2 linked regions of the Methylobacterium currus genome follow. The protein of the gene in region 1 binds, or shares a complex with, the protein of each later gene. Links are inferred from orthologs where the notes say so. Each region holds a gene or a part of one and is shown in the gene's direction. Other genes may lie near its edges.

Evidence for each region.
Region 2: the proteins of DA075_RS26855 (region 1) and xseA are in contact, whole or in part, in a cryo-EM structure (PDB 8TXR), measured with the Escherichia coli proteins. The link is inferred for Methylobacterium currus from one-to-one orthologs.

The regions. Positions count from the first base shown.
Region 1 is NZ_CP028843.1:5,841,327-5,851,888, forward strand. The notes cover bases 2,440-5,116. They hold DA075_RS26855 (exodeoxyribonuclease VII small subunit), read left to right. Parts: upstream 2,440-3,471; coding sequence 3,472-3,762; downstream 3,763-5,116. Other genes in these bases: DA075_RS26845 (YfbR-like 5'-deoxynucleotidase), read left to right, coding at 2,440-2,790; DA075_RS26850 (tyrosine phosphatase family protein), read left to right, coding at 2,828-3,340; dxs (1-deoxy-D-xylulose-5-phosphate synthase), read left to right, coding at 3,823-5,116. Also shown: tRNA (adenosine(37)-N6)-dimethylallyltransferase MiaA, read right to left, coding at 1-525; phosphoserine phosphatase SerB, read left to right, coding at 584-1,480; DA075_RS26840 (DNA-3-methyladenine glycosylase I), read left to right, coding at 1,517-2,179; more of DA075_RS26845, read left to right, coding at 2,206-2,439; more of dxs, read left to right, coding at 5,117-5,817; DA075_RS26865 (superoxide dismutase family protein), read right to left, coding at 5,855-6,391; DA075_RS26870 (TlyA family RNA methyltransferase), read left to right, coding at 6,506-7,249; DA075_RS26875 (class I SAM-dependent RNA methyltransferase), read left to right, coding at 7,246-8,493; DA075_RS26880 (MGH1-like glycoside hydrolase domain-containing protein), read right to left, coding at 8,498-10,562. UniProt on the Escherichia coli protein: Bidirectionally degrades single-stranded DNA into large acid-insoluble oligonucleotides, which are then degraded further into small acid-soluble oligonucleotides.
Region 2 is NZ_CP028843.1:4,842,463-4,853,289, reverse strand. Bases 5,387-8,328 are described here. They hold xseA (exodeoxyribonuclease VII large subunit), read left to right. Parts: upstream 5,387-6,051; coding sequence 6,052-7,605; downstream 7,606-8,328. Other genes in these bases: DA075_RS22465 (DUF1013 domain-containing protein), read right to left, coding at 7,697-8,328; purD (phosphoribosylamine--glycine ligase), read right to left, coding at 5,387-5,884. Outside these bases: DA075_RS22500 (ABC transporter substrate-binding protein), read right to left, coding at 1-424; DA075_RS22495 (GntR family transcriptional regulator), read left to right, coding at 571-1,299; DA075_RS22490 (SDR family oxidoreductase), read left to right, coding at 1,480-2,247; DA075_RS38195 (hypothetical protein), read right to left, coding at 2,380-2,502; EamA family transporter RarD, read right to left, coding at 2,589-3,464; DA075_RS22480 (alpha/beta fold hydrolase), read right to left, coding at 3,617-4,525; more of purD, read right to left, coding at 4,595-5,386; more of DA075_RS22465, read right to left, coding at 8,329-8,416; DA075_RS22460 (ribose-phosphate pyrophosphokinase), read right to left, coding at 8,781-9,725; DA075_RS22455 (DUF4170 domain-containing protein), read right to left, coding at 10,011-10,262; DA075_RS22450 (alkene reductase), read right to left, coding at 10,418-10,827. UniProt on the Escherichia coli protein: Bidirectionally degrades single-stranded DNA into large acid-insoluble oligonucleotides, which are then degraded further into small acid-soluble oligonucleotides.

The DNA.
Region 1 (10,562 bases):
CTGGCCCGTGGCGGCCAGCACTTCCAGCGCCCGCAGCACCCGCAAGCGGTCGTTGGGATCGAGACGGGCGGCGCCGTCCGGGTCCTTGAGGGCGAGGGCGGCGTGGAGCTCGGGCGTGTCGCGCCCCTCGGCGCCGGCGCGCACAGCGGCGCGGACTTCGTCCGGCACCGGCGGGATCTCCGAGAGGCCCTCGGTCAGGCCCATGAAGTAGAGGCCGGTGCCTCCGACGACGATCGGCAGCCGGCCCGCTTCCCAGGCCTCCGCCAAGGCGCGGCCGGCCTCCGCCAGGTAATGGCCGACGGAGAAGTTCACCGCGCCGTCGACCGTGCCGTAGAGGCGGTGGGGCGCCAGCAGTTCCTCCTCGGGCGACGGCCGCGCGGTGAGGCGATGCAGGTCGCGATAGACCTGCATCGAATCGGCGTTGATCACCGCGCCGCCGTGCCGGCGGGCCAGGGCCAGCGCCAGGGCCGACTTGCCCGAGGCGGTCGGCCCTGCGATGAGGATCGCCCGAACCCGCCCGTCCATGTCTGCCCCTCATCAACGCGCGGACGGGACATCGCCCCGCCAAGCTCGAGTCCGTCCGATGACCCTGGTCGCCACCCTGATAGCAAACCCGGAGCGCCCCGCCATCACCGACGCGGTGCTGGCCGAGGCCCGGCGGGTGCTGGCGACCGAGCACCAGCCGCGCATCCTGCACGGCGAGGTCGCGGCCGAGATCCTGGTCGAGGGCGCGCCTGCCGCCGCCGCGGCGCTCGCCGAGCGCCTGCGCACGGCGCTCGCAGGCGAGCCGATCGACGTGGCCGTGCAGGTCTCAGGGCCGCACCGGCGCAAGCGGCTCTTCCTCGCCGACATGGATTCCACCATGATCGGCCAGGAATGCATCGACGAGCTCGCCGACCAGGTCGGCCTCAAGGCCCATGTGGCGGCGATCACCGAGCGGGCGATGCGGGGCGAGATCGCCTTCGAGCCGGCCCTGCGCGAGCGCGTCGCCCTGTTGAAGGGCTTAGCCCTCGGCGCCATCGACGAGGTGATCGCCTCGCGCATCACCCTGACGCCGGGCGGGCGCACGCTGGTGCGCACGCTCAAGGCGCACGGCGCCTACACGGCTCTGGTGTCCGGCGGCTTCACCCTGTTCACCGGGCCGGTGGCGGCGCAGATCGGGTTCGACGAGCACCGCTCGAACCGCCTGGAGACCGCGGGCGAGACGCTGGCCGGCACCGTCGCCGAGCCGATCGTCGGGCGCGACGCCAAGCGCGCGGCGCTGATCGAGCTGCGCGGCCGCCTCGGTCTCGACCCGGCCGAGACCCTGGCGGTCGGCGACGGCGCCAACGACCTGGCGATGCTGGAGGAGGCGGGCCTCGGGGTCGCGTTCCGGGCCAAGCCCGCGGTCGCCGCCGCCGCGCAGGCCCGCATCGATCACGGCGACCTCACGGGGCTCCTCTACCTGCAGGGCTTCGCGGCGGCCGAGTTCACCGAATAGGTTGCGTTCCGGGCAGCCCCCGCTACACGAGGCCGGATGTCGACCGGCCTGATTCCGCATCCCGACGGCTGCCCGCGCTGCTGGTGGCCGGGCACCGATCCGCTCTACGTCGCCTATCACGACACCGAGTGGGGCGTGCCGGAGCACGACGACCGCGCCCTCTACGAGAAGCTGATCCTCGACGGGTTCCAGGCTGGCCTGTCCTGGATCACCATCCTGCGCCGGCGCGACGGTTTCCGGAGTGCCTTTGCGGGCTTCGACCCCGAGGCGATCGCGCGGTTCGGACCTGGAGAGGTCGAGGCGCTGATGCAGGATACCGGCATCATCCGCAACCGCGCCAAGATCGAGGCGACGATCCGCAGCGCGCGGGCCTATCTGGCGATCCAGGAGCGCGGCCCCGGCTTCTCGGCCTTCCTGTGGGATTTCGTCGACGGGCGCCCGCTCCAGCCGCGACCTGCGACCCGCGCCGACATCCCGACCGAGAGCCCGGCCTCGCGGGCGCTGTCGAAGGCCCTCAAGGCGCAAGGCTTCGGCTTCTGCGGCCCGACCATCGTCTATGCCTTCATGCAGGCGGTCGGCATGATCAACGACCACCTCGTCGGCTGCTGCCGCCACGCCGCTTGCGCCGCCCTGCCGGGGCCTTGCACGTCTCTGCGAGGGCCCGGCGGTCCTGGGACATCGCCTGAGGATCTCGCGTGACCCGCCAGCCGCGGGCGTGGCAGCGGATGCTGTCGGGACGGCGCCTCGACCTCCTCGATCCCTCGCCCCTCGACGTCGAGATCGCCGACATCGCCCACGGTCTCGCCCGGGTGGCGCGCTGGAACGGCCAGACCGCCGGCCCGCACGTCTTCTCGGTGGCCCAGCACGCACTCCTCGTCGAGGCGATCGGCGGCGCCTTCGAACCCGGCCTCACGGCAGCCGGGCGGCTGGAACTGCTCCTGCACGACGCGCCCGAATACGTGATCGGCGACATCATCTCGCCCTTCAAGGCGGCGATCGGCCATTCCTACAAGGCGGTGGAGACCCGGCTGCTCGCGGCAATCCGCCTGCGCTTCGGCCTCACCCCTGCGCCCACGGCCGCGATGCAGCGCCTGATCAAGCGGGCCGACCGCTTGAGCGCCTATCTGGAGGCGACGCGGCTCGCCGGCTTCTCGCAGACGGAAGCGGTGCGGGTCTTCGGCCGGCCCGACCGCCTCGACACCCCCCTCGATTCTCTGCTCGACCCCTGGCCGACCGCCGAGGCGCAAGGGGCGTTCCTCGCCCGTTTCCACGACTTGGCCGAGGCCTTGCACGCCATCCCCGTGCCTTGAGCCTCCCGTATCTCGAGCCGAAGGATTTTTCGCCGCCATGCCGACCCTGCACGTCTGCGCCCTGTCCCGCCTGCCCGAGACCGTGGCGACGACGGGCGCGCGCCACGTGGTGACGCTGATCAATGTCGGCACGCCGGTGACGCGGCCCGCTTCCATCGCCGAAGCCGACCATCTGTTCGTCGGCATCAGCGATATCACCGACGCGCTTGACGGCCACGTGCTGCCGGACGAGGCGCATGTGCGGCGGCTGCTCGATTTCGTGCGCGCCTGGCCGCGGGAGCAGCCCCTGGTGATCCACTGCTATGCCGGCATCAGCCGCTCGACGGCCGCCGCCTTCATCACCGCCTGCGCCCTGCGGCCGGACCGCGACGAGGCCGAGATCGCCCGCGAGCTTCGCCAGGCCTCGCCGTCCGCGACGCCGAACCGGCGCCTGGTCGCGGTGGCGGACGCGCTGCTGGAGCGGGATGGGCGCATGATCTCGGCCGTTGCGGCGATCGGCCGCGGCGCGGACGCCTTCGAAGGCGAGCCCTTCAGCGTCACCATCGACTGATTCCACTGTGGCCGAAACGCAGCCCTGGCGCGCAAACGGGCATAGACGTGGCCCTGCGGCACCGCCGAAGGGTTGTTTCGCGCCATCTCACTCGCCATAACCCGTCGCTCATCATGGGAGCATCTTAGCGCATGTCCGCAGCCCGGTCCGATGCCAGCCGCGCGGCCGTCTCCGCACCCGCCGGCCCGGCCGGAACCGCGGATCTGCCGTTCGAGAAGGCCCTCGAGGAACTCGAGGGCATCGTCCAGCGCCTGGAACAGGGCAACGTGCCGCTCGACGAATCCGTCGCGATCTACGAGCGCGGCGAGGCCCTCAAGCGTCACTGCGAGACGCTGCTGCAGCGCGCCGAGGCGCGCATCCAGCGCATCACTCTCGGGGCGGACGGACGCGCCGCCGGGACGGCGCCGCTCGATGTCGCCTGATCGCTCCCAAACCTCCCGCCCCGGCTTCCGGCGGCGGGGTCTCCCCTTCCGGACGTGAGGATGGCTCCGGTGTCACCGCTCAATCTTCCCCTCCTCGACCGCGTCCGCGAGCCGGCGGATCTCCGCCAGCTGCCCGAGAGCGACCTCGCCCAGCTCGCCGCCGAGCTGCGCGCCGAGACCATCGACGCCGTCTCGGTCACCGGCGGCCATCTCGGCGCGGGCCTCGGCGTCGTCGAGCTCACCGTCGCCCTGCACTACGTCTTCAACACCCCGGACGACCGCCTGATCTGGGATGTCGGCCACCAGGCCTATCCCCACAAGATCCTCACGGGCCGCCGCGACCGCATCCGCACCCTGCGCCAGGGTGGCGGCCTCTCGGGCTTCACCAAGCGCGCCGAGAGCCCCTACGATCCCTTCGGCGCGGCCCATTCCTCCACCTCCATCTCCGCCGGCCTCGGCATGGCCATCGGCCGCGACCTGAGCGACGCCGCCGCGAAGGCGCGCGGCGAGACGCCCCCGCGCCGCAACGTCGTGGCGGTGATCGGCGACGGCTCGATCTCGGCCGGCATGGCCTACGAGGCGATGAACAATGCCGGCGCGCTGAAGTCGCGCCTCATCGTCATCCTCAACGACAACGACATGTCGATCGCGCCCCCCGTCGGCGCCATGTCGTCCTATCTCGCCCGGCTGGTCTCGGGCGACACCTACCGGTCGCTGCGCGACACCGCCAAGCAGTTCGGCCGCCTGTTGCCGAAGGCGATCTACGACACCGCGGCGCGTGCGGAAGAGTATGCCCGCGGCATCCTGGCCGGCGGCGGCACGATGTTCGAGGAGCTCGGCTTCCACTATGTCGGGCCGATCGACGGCCACAACCTCGACCACCTGCTCCCCGTCCTCAAGAACGTGCGCGACGCGCCGGACGGCCCGGTGCTGGTCCACGTCGTCACGCAGAAGGGCAAGGGCTACGCCCCCGCAGAGGCCGCCGCCGATCGCGGCCACGCGGTGGTGAAGTTCGACGTCATCTCGGGCAAGCAGACCAAGGCCAAGCCGAACGCCCCGGCCTATACCCGCGTGTTCGGCGAGAGCCTGATCAAGGCGGCCAATGTCGACGACAAGGTGGTGGCGATCACCGCCGCGATGCCGTCGGGCACGGGCGTGGACCTGTTCGCCAAGGTGCATCCGGACCGGACCTTCGACGTCGGCATCGCCGAGCAGCACGCGGTGACCTTCGCGGGCGGGCTGGCGACGGAAGGGTTCCGGCCGTTCTGCGCGATCTACTCGACGTTCCTGCAGCGCGGCTACGACCAGCTGGTGCACGACGTGGCGTTGCAGAACCTTCCCGTGCGCTTCGCCCTCGACCGGGCCGGGCTGGTGGGGGCCGACGGGGCGACGCATGCGGGCGCCTTCGACCTCGCCTATCTGTGCTGCCTGCCGAACATGACGGTGATGGCGGCCTCCGACGAGGCCGAGCTGGTGCACATGGTGGCGACGGCGCATGCGCATGATTCGGGTCCGATCGCGTTCCGCTACCCGCGGGGCGAGGGCGTGGGCGTCGAGCTGCCGGAGACGGGCGAGGTGCTGCCGATCGGCAAGGGTCGGGTGATCCGGCATCCGGAGGGGGCGCGGGTGGCTTTGCTCAGCCTCGGCACGCGGCTTTCGGAGGCGCTGAAGGCGGCGGAGCGGCTCGAGGCGTCGGGCATCGGGGTGACGGTGGCGGATGCGCGGTTCGCCAAGCCTCTGGACGAGGCGCTGATCCTGGACCTGGCGGCGAGCCACGAGGTGCTGGTGACGCTGGAAGAGGGGTCGGTGGGCGGCTTCGGGGCGATGGTGCTGCACCTGCTGTCGTCGCGCGGCGCGCTCGACGAGGGCAGGGTGCGGGTGCGGACGCTGACGCTGCCGGACGCCTACCAGGAGCATGACACGCCGGAGCGGATGTACGCGGAAGCGGGGCTCGACGCGCCGTCGATCGTCAAGGTCGTCGAGGCGACCCTGCCGGCCCGCGAGGAGCCCAAGGCCGCCAGCAACGTGGTCAGCGTCGCCCGGCGCCAGCGCTGAGCCTGGGCCGCGTCCGCCGGACGCGGCCCGATCTCCGTTACTTGATGACCGCGCAGGCGATGCGGGCGCCCGCATTGCCGATCGGCTGGGTGGCGTGGTCGTCCTCGTTGGCGTGGATGATCAGGGCCGAGCCGTCATTGTCCTTCAAGCCGCCCTCGCCGGTGAGCGGCGTGTCGCTCGACACCTCCGCATTCACCGAGCCGTCGGCATTGGCGTAGACGTTCGGCAGATCGCCCTCGTCGGGTCCCTCCGGGTTCAGGAGGCCGTGCTTGGCGTTGTCGTGATTGACGTGCGCCTTCGACTCCTGGAACTTGTCGGTATCGGCGCAGCTGCCGACCGCGTGGAAGTGGATGCCGTGCCAGCCGGGCGGCAGGCCGCCGGCCTGGATCGTCAGCCGCATCACCAGGGTGTTGGCGCCGTCCCGGAGCGCGATCTTGCCGATTGTCTCGCCCTTGTTGTTGACGATCGGCGCGTCGTAGGTCGTCGGGGTGGCCTGATCCGCAGGCTTGTCCTGCGCGAGGGCCGGGGCTGCGAGGCCAAGGGCCAGGACGCTCGCGAGCGTGACGAGTCTCATGGAAAATTCTCCTCGTTGCCGCGGTGTAGCTAGGGCGCGCAACGGCCTCGGGGACAGGCCGGCGCGCATGCAACCGCGAGAGAAGCGGTCGTAACCGACCAAGGGTAGAGGGTGATGACGACGGGCGAGCGCCTGCGGGCCGACCGCCTCCTGGTGGAGGCGGGCCATTTCGAGAGCCGGGCGCGCGCCCAGGCCGCCATCGAGGCCGGGTTGGTAAGGGCGGACGGCGCTGTGGTGCGCCGGGCCTCCGACCTGATCGCCCGCGGTGCCGCCCTCGTCGCCGAGGCGCCGCACCCTTACGTCTCCCGCGGCGGGCTGAAGCTCGCCGCCGCCCTCGACGCCTTCGGCCTCGACCCGTCGGGCCGGGTCTGCCTCGATCTCGGCGCCTCGACCGGCGGCTTCACCGACGTGCTCTTGCGCCGCGGCGCGGCCTTCGTCCACGCCGTTGATGTCGGCCGTGGCCAACTCCATCCGAGCCTCGCCGGCGATCCCCGCGTCTCGGCTCTCGAGGCGACCGATGCCCGCTCCCTCACCCCATTCCCCGAGCCGCCCTCCCTCCTGGTGATCGACGTGAGCTTCATCTCCCTGCGGCTGGTCCTGCCGCCCGTGATTCCGCTCCTGGCCCCGGGCGCTGCGCTCGCGGCGTTGATCAAGCCGCAATTCGAGGCCGGGCGCGAGCATGTCGGCCGCGGCGGATTGGTGCGTGACGAGGCCGTGCGGGACGAGGTCTGCGCGCGGATCGGCGCGCTGGTGGCGTCCTTGGGCTTCACGATCCGCGGTCTGATCCCGTCGCCGGTCGAGGGCGGTGACGGCAACCGGGAATTCCTGATCGGCGCCGTGCGGGAGCTTGGGCGATGAGCGAGACACTGGACATCGCCCGCCTGGGCCTGCGCGGCGACGGGGTGACGGCGGACGGGGTCGTGGTGCCCGGCGCCCTGCCGGGCGAGACCGTGCGGGCGCAGGCCGAGGAGGGGACCCGCCCGCCCCGCGCCCGGCTCGACGCGGTGCTCAACCCATCGGCCGATCGGATCGAGCCGTTCTGCCCGTATTTCGGCACCTGCGGCGGCTGCGCGATCCAGCACCTTGCGCCTCCGCCTTACGCCGAGTGGAAGCGCGATCTCGTCGTCGGCGCGCTGGCGCGGGCGGGGATCGAGGCGCCGGTGGCGCCGCTCCTCGACGCGCATGGATCGGGGCGCCGCCGCATCACCCTGCACGTAAGGGCAGGCGAGGGCGGGCCTGTCGCCGGATTCATGGCGGCGCGCAGCCATGCCCTGGTGGCGATCGACCATTGCCCGATCACTGAAGCGGCCCTGCACCGCGCCCCGGAGGTCGCCCGCCGAGTGAGCCGGCCGCTCGGAGGCGGCGGCGGAAAGCCCCTCGACGTGCAGGTGACCGCGACCGCGGGCGGCCTCGACGTCGATATCCGCGGCCACGGGCCGGCCTCCGACCGGGTACGGCAGGCCCTTGTGCTGCTCGCGGGCGAACTCGACCTCGCCCGGCTCTCCCTCCACGGCGACGTCTTGATCGTGCGCCGCCCGCCGGAGATCCCGGCCGGCCGCTCCCGGCTGGTGCCGCCCGCGGGCGGCTTCCTCCAGGCGACGGCGGACGGCGAGGCGACCTTGGCCCGCCTCGTCGTCGAGGGCGTCGGCAAGGCGAAGCGCGTCGTCGACCTCTTCTCCGGCGCCGGCGCCTTCTCGCTGGCGCTGGCCGAGGCCCACACCGTCCACGCGGTCGAGGGCGAGGCTGCGGCGCTCACCGCCCTCGACCGCGCCTTTCGCGAGACGGCGGGCCTGCGTACCATCACGACCGAGCGCCGCGACCTGTTCAGGCGCCCGCTGCTGGCGCCGGAGCTCGACCGCTACGACGCCGCGGTATTCGACCCGCCCCGGGCCGGTGCCGAGGCGCAGAGCGCGAGGCTCGCCGAATCGAAGGTGCCGGTGGTGGTCGGCGTCTCCTGCGACGCCGGCAGCTTCGCGCGCGACGCCGCCCTGCTGGTGCGCGGCGGCTACCGGCTGGAGGCGGTCACCCCGGTCGACCAGTTCCGGCACTCGCCGCATGTCGAGATCGTCGGGGTGTTTCGCCGGCCGGGGAAGAAGCGCTGATCCGTCACGCTTCCGGCGCCGCCGGCACCTGCCCGCCGGCCACGGTTCGCCGTGGCTGGAGCAGCAGGGCCAGCAGCCCGGTCCACCCGGTCTGGTGCGCGGCTCCGAGGCCCGCCCCCGTATCACCATGGAAATACTCATGGAACGGGACGTGGTCGCGAAAGTGCGGATCGTCCTGGAACAGGGGATTGTCGCCGAGCACCGGCCGTCGGCCGTCGGGGCCGCGCAGCACCAGGCGGGTGAGGCGGGCGGACAGCTCGTCGGCGATCTCCGGCAGGGTGAGATAGGTCTTCGAGCCCGCCGGGCACTCGATCTTGAAGTCCGGCCCATAGAAGCGGCCGAACTCGGTCAGGGCCTCGACCAGCAGGAAATTGATCGGCAGCCAGATCGGGCCGCGCCAGTTCGAGTTGCCGCCGAACACCGCGGTGGTCGATTCCGCCGGCTCGTAATCGACCGCGAAGGTCTGGCCGTCCCAGGGGAAGCGGAACGGCGCCGCCGCGTGCGCCTTCGAGACCGAGCGCACGCCGTGGGGAGACAGGAACTCGGTCTCGTCGAGCATGCGGCGCAGCAACGCCTTCATGCGATGGCGCCGCAGCAGCGAGAGCAGAACCCGGTTGCCGCGGCCCGGCTCCTCCCAGCGCGAGACCTGGGCGGCGAGGTCGGGGCGGTGGGCGAGGATCCAGCGGGCGCGGCGGGCGAAATCGGGGAAGCGCTCGGAAAAGTCCTCGTCCAGCACCTCGACGGCGCAGAGCGGGATCAGCCCGACCAGCGAGCGCACCCGCAGCGGCACCTGGCGGCCGTCGGGCAGGCTCAGCACGTCGTAGTAGAACTCGTCCGCCTCGTCCCACAATCCGGAACTGTCACCCCCGACATGGGTCATCGCCTCGGCGATGGTCAGGAAATGCTCGAAGAACTTGGTGGCGATGTCCTCGTAGACCGGGTCCTCGATCGCCAGTTCGAGGGCGATGCGCATCAGGTTGAGGCTGTACATCGCCATCCAGGCGGTGCCGTCGGCTTGGTCCAGGGTGCCGCCGGTGGGAAGTTTCGCCGAGCGGTCGAAGATGCCGATATTGTCGAGGCCGAGGAAGCCGCCCTGGAAGACGTTGCGGTCGCCGGCATCCTTGCGGTTCACCCACCAGGTGAAGTTCAGCATCAGCTTGTGGAAGACGCGCTCGAGGAAGGCGCGGTCGGGCTTGCCCGTCATCGCCTGATCCATGCGGTAGACGCGCAGGGCCGCCCAGGCATGGACCGGCGGGTTCACGTCGCCGAAGGCCCATTCGTAGGCCGGGAGTTGCCCGTTCGGGTGCATGTACCATTCGCGGGTGAGCAGGATCAGCTGGCCCTTGGCAAAGGCCGGATCGATCAGCGCGAAGGTCACGCAGTGGAAGGCGAGGTCCCAGGCCGCGTACCAGGGATATTCCCACTTGTCCGGCATCGAGACGATGTCGGCATTGTTGAGATGCGTCCAGTCGCTGTCGCGGCCGTGACGGCGCTCGTCCGGCGGGGCCGGCTGGGCCGGGTCGCCGGAAAGCCAGCGCCGAACGTCGAAATGGTAGAATTGCTTCGACCACAGCATCCCGGCCAGTGCCTGGCGCTGCACCAGGCGGGCATCCGGATCGCTCACGTCGCGCTGGAGCGCGCCATAGAATTCATCGGCCTCGGCGAGGCGCCGCGCCATCACGGCGTCGAAGGCGGCTGGATCGCGGTCATCCGGGCTCGCGGCGGGACTCAGGCGGAAGCGCAGCACCGCGACGCCGCCCGCCGGCACGGCCACCTGCGTCCAGGCGGCGCATTTGGTGCCCTCGGCGAGCGGGTTCACCGCCTCGCGCCGGCCCTCGACCACGCGGTCGTTGATCGCGTCCTTCGGGTGGGCGGGGCCGGATGTGCCGAAGAGGCGCCTTGCGTTGGTCTCGTTCTCGCAGAACAGGAACTCGGCCGGTTGCAGGGCCGAGAAGCGCATCGGCGGCAGGCTCTTGCGCGTCGCCGCGACGGCGCCGGCCTCGGTCAGGCGCAGGAGCGGCTTCTCGGGCTCCCAAGGTTCTCCTTGCCAAGTCTCCCGTCCCCACGAC
Region 2 (10,827 bases), 1.0 Mb from region 1 along the record:
TATTGAGGAAGATCGTCTTCCCCCGCTGCGCAACCTGGCCGATGGCCAGCGCCGAGGCCGAGGAAATCTCGCCGACGATCGCCGCGACCTTGTCGCGCTCGACGTAGCGCTCGGCCTTGCCGGAGGCGGTCTGCGGATTGACCGAATCCTCGGTGAGGAGCTCGATCCTGCGGCCGTTGATGCCGCCGGCGGCGTTGATCTCCTCGGCGGCGAGCTGGGCCGCCATCACGGCGTATTCGCCGAGCGGGCCCAGGAAGCCGGTGCGCGGCGTGAGGTGGCCGATGCGGATCGGCGCGCCTTGTGCGCGCACGAGGCCCGGCATCGCGAGCGCGGCGCCGGCGGCGAGGCCACCCTGCACGAGACGGCGGCGCGTGATGAGGGAGCGCGTGATGAGGGGGCGCTTGGGAGTGGAGCCCTGCGTCATGGTGCGTGTCCTGCCCGGGATCGCATCACGGTCGTTCGGGTTGCCGTGATCTGTGATCACACTTAGGCTGGCATCAAACGGCGCGCCTGTCGAGACGGGAGACACCGTCCGCATGCGCCGGCAGGAGGAACGCAGGGGAGGTCCGCTTGGAAAGGCGGGACTTGCATGGAGGGGAGGCGCGCGAGCGCCCCGACCGGGACGGCGTCGCGCCGCCGGCGCGGATCACCCTGGGCACGCAGGTCTACGACGCCCTGCGCGACCTGCTGATCGCCGGCGAGCTCGCGCCCGGCGAGCGGCTATCCCTGCGGACGGTCGCCGAGCGGCTCGGCACCTCGATGATGCCGGCGCGGGAGGCGGTGTCGCGGCTCGTCGCCGACGAGGCCCTGGAGGTGCTGCCGAACCGCGCAGTCCGGGTGCCGGTGATCACGCTGCACAAATTCCGCGAGCTGACCCGCGTGAGGATCGCCGTCGAGGGTTTCGCCGCGGCGGAGGCTGCGCTGGCCGTCACGCCCCGCGACCTCGCGGCGATCCGGGAGCACGACGCGGTGTTCCGGCACGAGGTGCGGGCGCCCGAGCCCGACCTGGAGCGGGCGATGCGGGCCAATCGCGACCTGCATTTCGCCGTCTACGAGGCCGCCGGCCTGCCCTCCTTGATCGCGATCATCGAAGGCCTGTGGCTGCGCATCGGGCCGGTGCTCAACCTCGACATGCGCTCCTCGCCCCGCCGCCTCGCCGAGGGCGGGGCGCAGGCGCATCACGCGAACCTCGTGGCGGCGTTGGCCGCCGGCGATGCCGAGGGCGCCCGCGCGGCGCTCGCCGCCGACATCGCCGGAAGCGCCGCCTTCATCGAGACCACGGGGCGCCTCGCGCCCTAGTGCACTGACACCGACGAACGAGCCACATGCTCATTCGCCAAACAGCTGTAATCACAGCGGAAATCGTGCTGAGCGGTGTACCTTCTGAAGGCGTCAGTGCACTAGCATCGAGACCACGGGGCGCCTCGCGCCCTCGCATCGAGACCATGGGGCGGCCGCCCCTCGAGCACGGAGGACATCATGGACATGGGATTGAACGGCCTGAAGGTGCTGGTCACCGCGGGCGCCGGCGGCATCGGGCTCGACGTGGCCCGGGCCTTCGTGGAGGAGGGCGCGCGGGTCCATGTCTGCGACGTCGACCGCGACGCCCTGGCGGCCCTGCCCGCCGGCATCACCGGCACCTATGCCGATGTCGCCTCGCGCGACGACGTCGCCCGGCTGTTCGCGGAGGCGCAAGACGCGCTCGGCGGGCTCGATTCGCTGATCAACAATGCGGGCATCGCCGGGCCGACGGGACGCGTGGAGGAGATCAACCCGGAGGATTGGGACCGCACCCTCGACATCTGCATCACCGGGCAGTTCAACTGCGTGCGCCTGGCGGTGCCGCATCTGCGCAAGAGCGCGAACCCGTCGATCGTCAACCTGTCCTCGGTGGCGGGCCGCTTCGGCTTCCCGCTGCGCACGCCCTACGCGGCGGCGAAGTGGGCGGTGATCGGCTTCACCAAGTCGCTGTCGCGCGAGCTCGGGCCCGACGGCGTCCGGGTCAACGCGGTGCTCCCCGGCATCGTCGCCGGCGACCGCCAGCGCCGGGTGCTGGAGGCCAAGGCGCAGCAGCGCGGCATCAGCTTTTCCGAGATGGAGCAGGCGGCCTTCGCGGCGGCCTCGATCAAGGACTACGTCACCGCCCGCCAGATCGCCGACCAGATCCTGTTCCTGGCCTCAGAGCGGGGCAAGACCATCTCCGGCCAGGCGCTGGCGGTGGACGGCGACTTGCAGATGCTGACGTAAGGGATTTGCCGGGTCGGCTCGACAGTGCCTCCGCCCTCCGCGTCATCCCGGGTTCCGCTTCGCTGCCCCGGGACGACGTCGAGGGTCGAGTCTATTCCGATCTTGACGCGATGGAGGGCGGTCGAAAGACCGTCACGGCAGCCAGCGCGCCAGAAATCCACCGACCGCCACGGCGAACACCGCCCACGGGCCGAGCACCAGCCAGATCGGGTGCGGCCCGTCCTCGTCCCTCGCCTTTACCTCGTTCAGGATCATTCCGGGCCCCCGCCGATTCGTCGCGTGAGGCGAGAGAGCCCGGCGATTATGGTTGGACGGGGGAAGCTTGACCGGTGGAGCTTGCCTCAGCCTGTGCAATCCTCGGGCTGGCGCGCCACGACGGGGCGCGGACGCGCCGCGTCGAGGGCGTAGAGCGCCAGTCCCGCCCAGATCAGCCCGAAGACCAGGGCCCGGGAAGGCGGCAGCGATTCGCCGTAGACGAGCACGCTCAAGAGCAGCAGGCAGGACGGCGAGAGGTATTGCAGCAGCCCGATGGTCGAGAGCTTGAGGCGGGAGGCGGCGGCGGCGAACCACATCAGCGGGACCGCGGTGGTGATGCCGGTGAGCATCAGCAGCAGCCACTGGCCGGTGCCCTGGCCGGGGGGCGCCGGTGCGACGACGAGGTAGGCGAGCGCGAGCGGCAGGAGCGCGAAGGTCTCGGCGCCGAGGCCCAGGATCGGGTCGATCGGCACCAGCTTGCGGATCAGGCCGTAGATCGCGAAGCTGACGGCGAGCGCGAGCGCGATCCACGGCAGGGTGCCGGCCGCCACCACGGCCGCGACCACGCCGACGCCGGCGAGGGCCACTGCGGCGAGCTGGAGCGGGCGCAAGGTCTCGCGCAGCACCAGGGCGCCGAGCGCCACGTTGACGAGCGGGTTGATGAAGTAGCCGAGGCTCGCCTCCAGCATCCGCCCGTTCTGCACCGCCCACAGGTAGAGCGACCAATTGCCCGCGATGATGAGCGCGGAGAGCAGCAGGAAGGCGTGACGGCGCTCCAGCGTGAACCGGGGTGCCCGGCGCATCACCCGCAGGGCGAGGAGCAGCAGCGCGATGAACAGGCTCGACCAGACGATGCGGTGGGCGAGGATGCCCCAGGCCGGCACCCCGTCGAGCAGGCGGAAGTGAACCGGGACGACGAGGCCCCAGCTCAGGAAGGCGCCGAGCGCGTAGATCAGACCCACGGATGTTTCCCCCAGGTGCCTACGGCACGAGAGGCGCCTGCGGCGTGAGAAACCTCGCCGCGCGCCCGCAGGGCTTGTGCCGCAGGCGGCCCGCCCGGGCTACGGGCCGGGGCGGGGAGCGGTCCCCCGCTCCGCGCGGGTCTGTGGCGGAATCAGGCCGCGAGGAAGCGTTCCAGGATCGGAAGCGTCGCCCCCGGGTTCTCCTCGGCCACGAAATGGCCCGAGGAGACGATCTCGAAGGTGGTATCCCCCGGTGCGAAGGTGCCGGTCCAGGCCTGCCGCACCGGATCGAGCCCGTCGCGGCCGACGAAGCGGTCGGCGACCAGCACCAGGACCGGGCCGGCGAGGCGGCGCCCCTTGGCGAGGTCGGCCTCGTCGGCGGCCCGGTCGGGGCCGGCCCCGGCGCGGTAATCCTCGCAAGAGGCGTGGATCCGCTCGGGCACGTTCCAGCTCTGGCGGTAGAGGTCGAGGGCACCGGGAGAGAAGGCGTCGAGGGTGCCGTCGCCGGTCCAGAGCCGCAGCAGATCCTCGTAGTACGGGATCGGAGCCTTGCCGATCGCCTTCTCGGGGATCGGGGCGGCTTGCGCCAGGAAGCGCCAATGCGGATAGGCGTCCGGCTCCCGGTCCATCTTCCGCCACTGCGACACCGTCGGCAGGATGTCCAGGAGGGCGAGACGGTCGATCCGGCCCGGCTCGTCGAGGGCGAGGCGGTAGCCGACCCGGGCGCCGCGGTCGTGGCCGATCAGGCCGAAGCGGACATGGCCCAGCCGCTCCATCACGGCGACGACCTCCCGGCCCATCTGCCGCTTGGAATAGGCCTCGTGGCCGGGGTCTCCGGCCGGCGCGGCCGACCAGCCGTAGCCCTTGAGATCGAGGCAGATCACCCGGTGGGTGCGGGCGAGCGCCGGGGCGATCCTGTGCCAGCAGGCATGGGTCTGGGGAAAGCCGTGCAGCAGCACCAGGGGCGGGGCCTCCTCGGGGCCGCCGGCCCGGGCGAAGAAGCGCCCGTCGGGCAGGTCGATCCAGTGCGAGGTGAAACCGGGAAACAGGTCGGCGGGCATCGGGCGCTCCCCACGGTATCTGGCCCGCGCCAGCGCGCGGACCTGCCGAGGTTAACGCAGCAGCCCGGCTCAGGTCTCGCGGGCGACCGCGCGCCAGCCGATGTCGCGGCGGCAGAAGCCCTCCGGCCAGTCGATCCGGTCGAGGGCGGCGTAGGCGCGGGCCTGCGCCTCCCGCACGTCGCGGCCGAGCGCCGTCACGGCCAGGACCCGGCCGCCATCGGCCACCAGCCGCTCGCCGTCGCGCCGGGTCCCGGCCTGGAACACCAGGGCGCCGGCCCTTTGCGCCTCCGACAGACCGCGGATCTCCGAACCCTTGGCGACGGTGCCCGGATAGCCGGGCGCCGCCATGATGACAGTCAGGGCAACCTCGTCGCGCCACTCCGGCGTCACGCCCGAGAGGTCGCCCTCGCTGGCCGCGAGCAGCAGCGGCACCAGATCCGAGGCGAGGCGCGGCATCAGCACCTCGCATTCGGGGTCGCCGAAGCGGGTGTTGTACTCGATCAGCATCGGGCCCTCGGCGGTCAGCATCAGCCCGGCATAGAGGATGCCCGAGAAGGGGGTGCCCCGCGCCCGCATCCCGTCGAGGGTCGGGCGGATGATCCGCTCCATCACCTCGGCCTCCAGCGCGGGGGTCAGGACGGGAGCGGGGGAATAGGCGCCCATGCCGCCGGTATTCGGCCCCTTGTCGCCGTCATGGACGCGCTTGTGGTCCTGGGCGGTGCCGAGCAGCACGGCGTTCGTGCCGTCGCAGAGCGCGAACAGGCTCGCCTCCTCGCCAACCATGCATTCCTCGATCACCACCTCGGCCCCGGCGGCGCCCATCCCGCCGCCGAGCATGGTCTCCACCGCGGCTTCCGCCTGTTCCAAGGTCTCGGCCACCACCACGCCCTTGCCGGCGGCGAGCCCGTCCGCCTTGACGACGACCGGGATGCGGCCGGCGCGCAGGTAGGCGAGCGCCGGCTCGACCGCGCGGAACCGCGCGAAGGCGGCGGTCGGGATCGAGAACTCCCGGCACAGTTCCTTGGTGAAGGCCTTCGAGCCTTCGAGCTGGGCAGCCGCCGCGTTCGGCCCGAAGGCCCGGATGCCGGCCTCGGCGAGCGCGTCGACCAGGCCCGCCACCAGCGGGGCCTCGGGGCCGACCACGACGAAATCGACGCCCTCGCGCCGGCAGGCGGCGACCACGGCCGCGTGGTCGGTCACGTCGAGGGGCAGGTTAGTGCCGTGGGCGGCGGTGCCGGGATTGCCGGGGGCGATCAGCAGGCGCCGGCAGAGCGGGCTCTGCGCCAGCTTCCAGGCGAGGGCATGCTCGCGCCCGCCGGAGCCGATCAGCAGGAGGGTGAGGGGGTGCTGGTCGCGCATCGCCGGTCCCGAAAGGATCTCTGTGTCTCGCGCGAGGGTTTAGGGAAGGCGCGCCCGGCCGGCAACCGGCCGGGCGACACCTGCGACTGATGCGCGGGGGACACTCGCTCGCTCAAGCGGCGGACCGGCCTTCCGCGGCCCGGCCGGAGCCGGTAGCCTTTGTGGCGATGTCGGCTTCCGCTCTCTCCGCCCCGATCGCCAACGTGCCCGAATGGTCGGTCACCGAATTGGCGAGTGCCCTCAAGCGCACCCTGGAGGATGCGTTCGGACATGTGCGCCTGAAGGGCGAGATCTCGGGCTATCGCGGCCCGCACGGCTCCGGCCACGCCTATTTCAGCCTCAAGGACGGCGGCGCCAAGATCGACGCCGTGATCTGGAAGGGCACGATGCTGCGGCTGCGCCACAAGCCCAAGGAGGGGCTCGAGGTCGTGGTCACCGGGCGGATCACGACCTATCCGGGCAAGTCCGCCTACCAGATCGTGGTCGATTCGCTCGAGCCTGCCGGGGCCGGCGCCTGGATGGCGCTCCTGGAGGAGCGCCGCCGCCTGCTCGCGGCCGAGGGCCTGTTCGATGCCGCCCGCAAGCGGCCGGTGCCGTACCTGCCCGTGGTCGTCGGCGTCGTCACCTCGCCGACCGGCGCGGTGATCCGCGACATCCTGCATCGCCTCGCCGACCGGTTCCCGCGCCACGTCCTGGTCTGGCCGGTGCGGGTGCAGGGGGAGGGGGCGGCCGAAGAGATCGCGGCGGCGATCCACGGCTTCAACGCGCTGGAGCCCGGCGGCGCGATCCCGCGGCCGGACGTGCTGATCGTCGCCCGCGGCGGAGGCTCGATCGAGGACCTGTGGTGCTTCAACGAGGAGATCGTGGTGCGGGCCGCCGCCGCGAGCGCGATCCCGCTGATCTCCGCCGTCGGCCACGAGACCGACGTCACGCTGATCGATCACGCCGCCGACCGGCGCGCCCCGACCCCGACGGGCGCCGCCGAGATGGCGGTGCCGGTGCTGCACGAGCTGCTGGTCGACCTCGAATCCCTCAGCCGACGCCATGCCGGCGCATTGCTGCGCCTCGTCGACCAGCGCCGGGGCGAGCTGCGCGGTCTGACGCGGGCGCTGCCGGGCCCGGAGGCGTTGCTCGCCCAGAAGCGCCAGCGCCTCGACCTCGCGGAGGCCCGCCTCGCCCCGGCTCTGGCGGCCAATGCCCGGGATGCGCAGGCGCGCCTCAACCGGGCGCTCCAGGGGCTGGCCCGCAACGCTCCCTCCTTGCGCCTCGCCCGTGCGCGCGAGCGGCTGGCGGCGATCGACCACCGCCCGCGCCATGCCCTGGAGCGGGTGCTGGCGGTGCAGGGCGAGCGCCTGAACGGGCTGTCGCGCCGGCTGGAACAGGCGCCGGGCCACGGTCTGGAGCGCTTGGCCGGGCGCCTGTCGCGGGCGACCGCCCTGTTCTCCAGCCTCAACTACCGGGCCGTGCTGGCCCGCGGCTACGCGCTGGTGCTCGACGAGGCCGGCACGCCGGTCGGATCGGCCGCGGGGGCACGGGCGGCGGGACGTGTGACGGTCGAGTTCGCCGACGGGCGGGTGGCGGCGACGGTGGAGGGCGCACCGGCTCCCGAAACCCCGCCGAAACCGGCTCCGCGCCGGGCGGCCCGCCGCAGGGAGACCGGGGCGGAGACGAAGAAGGCGCCCGAGGAGGGCGCCTTGCAGGGGTCTCTGTTCGAGACGTGAAGCTCGCGGCCCCAACCCTCCCCCACTTGCAGGGGAGGGTTAAGCGTCGGCCATCGAAGCGTTGACTCGACGTCGCCGGGTCTGGAAGACCTCAATACTCGTCGTCGTCCTCGTCCGCCTCGCCCTTCCGCATCGGCTTGAGGCGGGCGAAGACCGAATCGGCGTCCAGGCGCTCGTCACCGCGGCCGGGGCGACGGTCTTCGTCGCGGTCCTCGGGCTCGGGCAGGACCGAAAGCTCGGGCGGCATCAGGGTGGCGCCGCCCTCGGCGGATTCCACCAGCGGCCGGTCCTTGGCGGCGCGCTGCACCTCGAAATCGAGGTCGATCTGCGAGCACAGGCCGAGGGTCACCGGGTCCATCGGCTGCAGCGAGCCGGAATTCCAGTGGGTGCGCTCGCGGATCTGCTGGATCGTCGACTTGGTGGTGCCGACGAGGCGCATCACCTGCGCGTCCTTCAGCTCCGGGTGGTTGCGCAGCAGCCACAAGATGGCGTTCGGCCGGTCCTGGCGGCGGGACAGGGGAGTGTAGCGCGGACCCTTGGTGCGCTTCACCTCGGGCAGCTTCACCTTCGACACCGCCACCTTCATCCGGTGGTTCGGGTTTCCTTGCGCCCGCTCGATCTCCTCGCGGGTGAGCTGGCCGGTCGAGACCGGATCGAGACCCTTGATGCCGGCCGCCACCTCGCCGTCGGCGATGCCCTTCACCTCGAGGGGGTGGAGCTTGCAGAAATCGGCGATCTGATCGAAGGACAGCGACGTGTTCTCGACGAGCCAGACGGCCGTCGCCTTCGGCATCAACGGTCCCTGGGACATACCATACCTCCTCGGGGCGCTCCTTGAGCGGGAGCGCGGCGGCCGCCCATCCGGGGAGCGGCCAGTACAAACACGGGCCCCTCGACGGCGACAGGGCGCCCGGGGCGGAGCCGGGAGGCCCCGCCGGCGTCCCGGAAGTTCAGGACGGCCTGTCTCACGCTGTGAGGGAATCGTCCGATATATAGGCGCGTCTCAGGCCCGGCGCAAACCGGTTTCGCAGGTCGGGCGATCAGGTCAGGGGATTTCGCGGGGTCGGAGCGACGCCCGGAGATTGCGCGAAGCCGAGTGCTGCTGCGGGCCGGGTGTCGTCCCTTCGCGCCGAAAGGGCCGCCCGCCGCCGGTCGGGCGGCGGGCGAAGGGCCGATCAGACGAACAGGCTCGAGACGCTCGACTCGTCGGCAGTGCGCCCGATCGCCTCGCCGAGCAGCGGCGCGATGGTGACGACCCGGATGTTGCGGGCGAGCTTGACCGCCGCGGTCGGCTGGATCGAGTCGGTGATCACCAGCTCCTTGAGCTTCGAGGAGGCGATCCGCGACACCGCACCACCCGAGAGCACGCCGTGGGTGATGTAGGCCGAGACGTCCTTGGCGCCCTTGGCGAGCAAGGCCTCGGCGGCATTGACCAGGGTGCCGCCGGAATCGACGATGTCGTCGACGAGGATGCAGGAGCGGCCTTCGACCTCGCCGATGATGTTCATCACTTCCGATTCGCCGGGCCGCTCGCGGCGCTTGTCGACGATGGCGAGCGGCGCGTCGATGCGCTTGGCGAGCGCGCGGGCCCGCACCACGCCGCCGACATCGGGCGACACCACCATCATGTCGGCGGGGTCGAGCCGCTCCTTGATGTCGCGCACCATCACGGGGGCGGCGAACAGGTTGTCGGTCGGGATGTCGAAGAAGCCCTGGATCTGGCCGGCATGCAGGTCGAGGGTCATCACCCGGTCGGCGCCGGCCTCGGTGATGAGGTTGGCCACCAGCTTGGCCGAGATCGGGGTGCGGCCCGAGGTGCGCCGGTCCTGCCGGGCATAGCCGAAATAGGGCAGCACGGCGGTGATCCGCCGCGCCGAGGAGCGCCGCGCGGCATCGATCATGATGAGCAGTTCCATCAGGTGATCGTTGGCCGGGAACGACGTCGACTGGACGATGAACACGTCCTCGCCGCGCACGTTCTCCTGGAGCTCGACGAAGATTTCCATGTCGGCGAAGCGACGGACCGAGCAGACCGCCAGGGGCTGCTCGAGATAGGCCGCGATCGCCTCGGCCAGCGGGCGGCTCGCATTGCCGGCGACGATCTTGATCGAGGATTTCATCGTGCTTCCATCGTGGCCCGCGCGAAGATCCCCGGCGCTGCCGCGCGGTGCCTCGCCATGAGGCCCGCGCGCGCCGGGGTGAGGGGAGGATCGCATCGAGCTTCGCGCAATTGCGGGCCCCTCGCGCGACGATGCTCTCGTGTGACGGGCGAGGCTCTTACCAGTGCCGGGATACCGTCACAATGCCTTCATGCATGCGCGATGGCGCGGCACCCCTGCGTTCCTGTGCAAGGATCCTTGGGGGATCCTTAACGAAAACGCTGCGGGTGCGCGCCGCCCGCCCGCTCAGGGCTGCAGCAGCCGATGGAGATGCACGATGAAGTAGCGGGTCTGGGCGCTGTCGACCGTCTGCTGCGCCTTCGCCTTCCAGGCCATGGCGGCGCTGGCATAATCGGGGAAGATGCCGACCACGTCGAGCTTCGAGAGGTCGCGGAAGGTGACGCTGTCGAGGTCGGTCAGCTCGCCCCCGAACACCAGGTGGAGGAGCTGCTTGGGTTCCTGCGAGGTCGCCGGCTTGGTGGTGTCCGGGCTGCTCATGCGCGTCGTCTCCGCGTGCCGCGACGATGCCGTCCGGCGGGACGGCGCCTGCCCGTCGGGCAGGCGCCGAGCGGCGTCGCAAACGTTGGCCCGCGCGTCAAGCCGGATCGTGCTGCACCGCACGCGGAGGGACGATCACCCCGGGGGCCGTTGCCTCAGGCGGCGTCGAGGGTCGGATAGTCGGTGTAGCCCTCCGGACCCTGGCTGTACCAGGTCTTGTAATCGTCCTTGTTGAGGGGCGCGCCCTTGGCGATCCGTTCCGGCAGGTCGGGATTGGCGAGGTAGGGGCGGCCGAACGCGATGGCGTCGGCCCGGCCCTCGTCGAGGGCGGCCTGTGCCCGCGGACCGTCATAGTCGGAGTTCAGCACCAGCGGGCCCCGGAAGGCGGCCTTGATGGCGGGCGCCACCGGCGGACGGGCCGGCTTGCCGAAGGTGCCGTCGGGGGCGGGCTCGCGCAGCTCGAGGAAGGCGACGCCGATCTCCGACAGGGCGGCGGCCGCCGCCGGGAACAGGGTCTCGGGCTCAGGGTCGTCGACGCCCTGGATCGGCTCGTTCGGCGACAGGC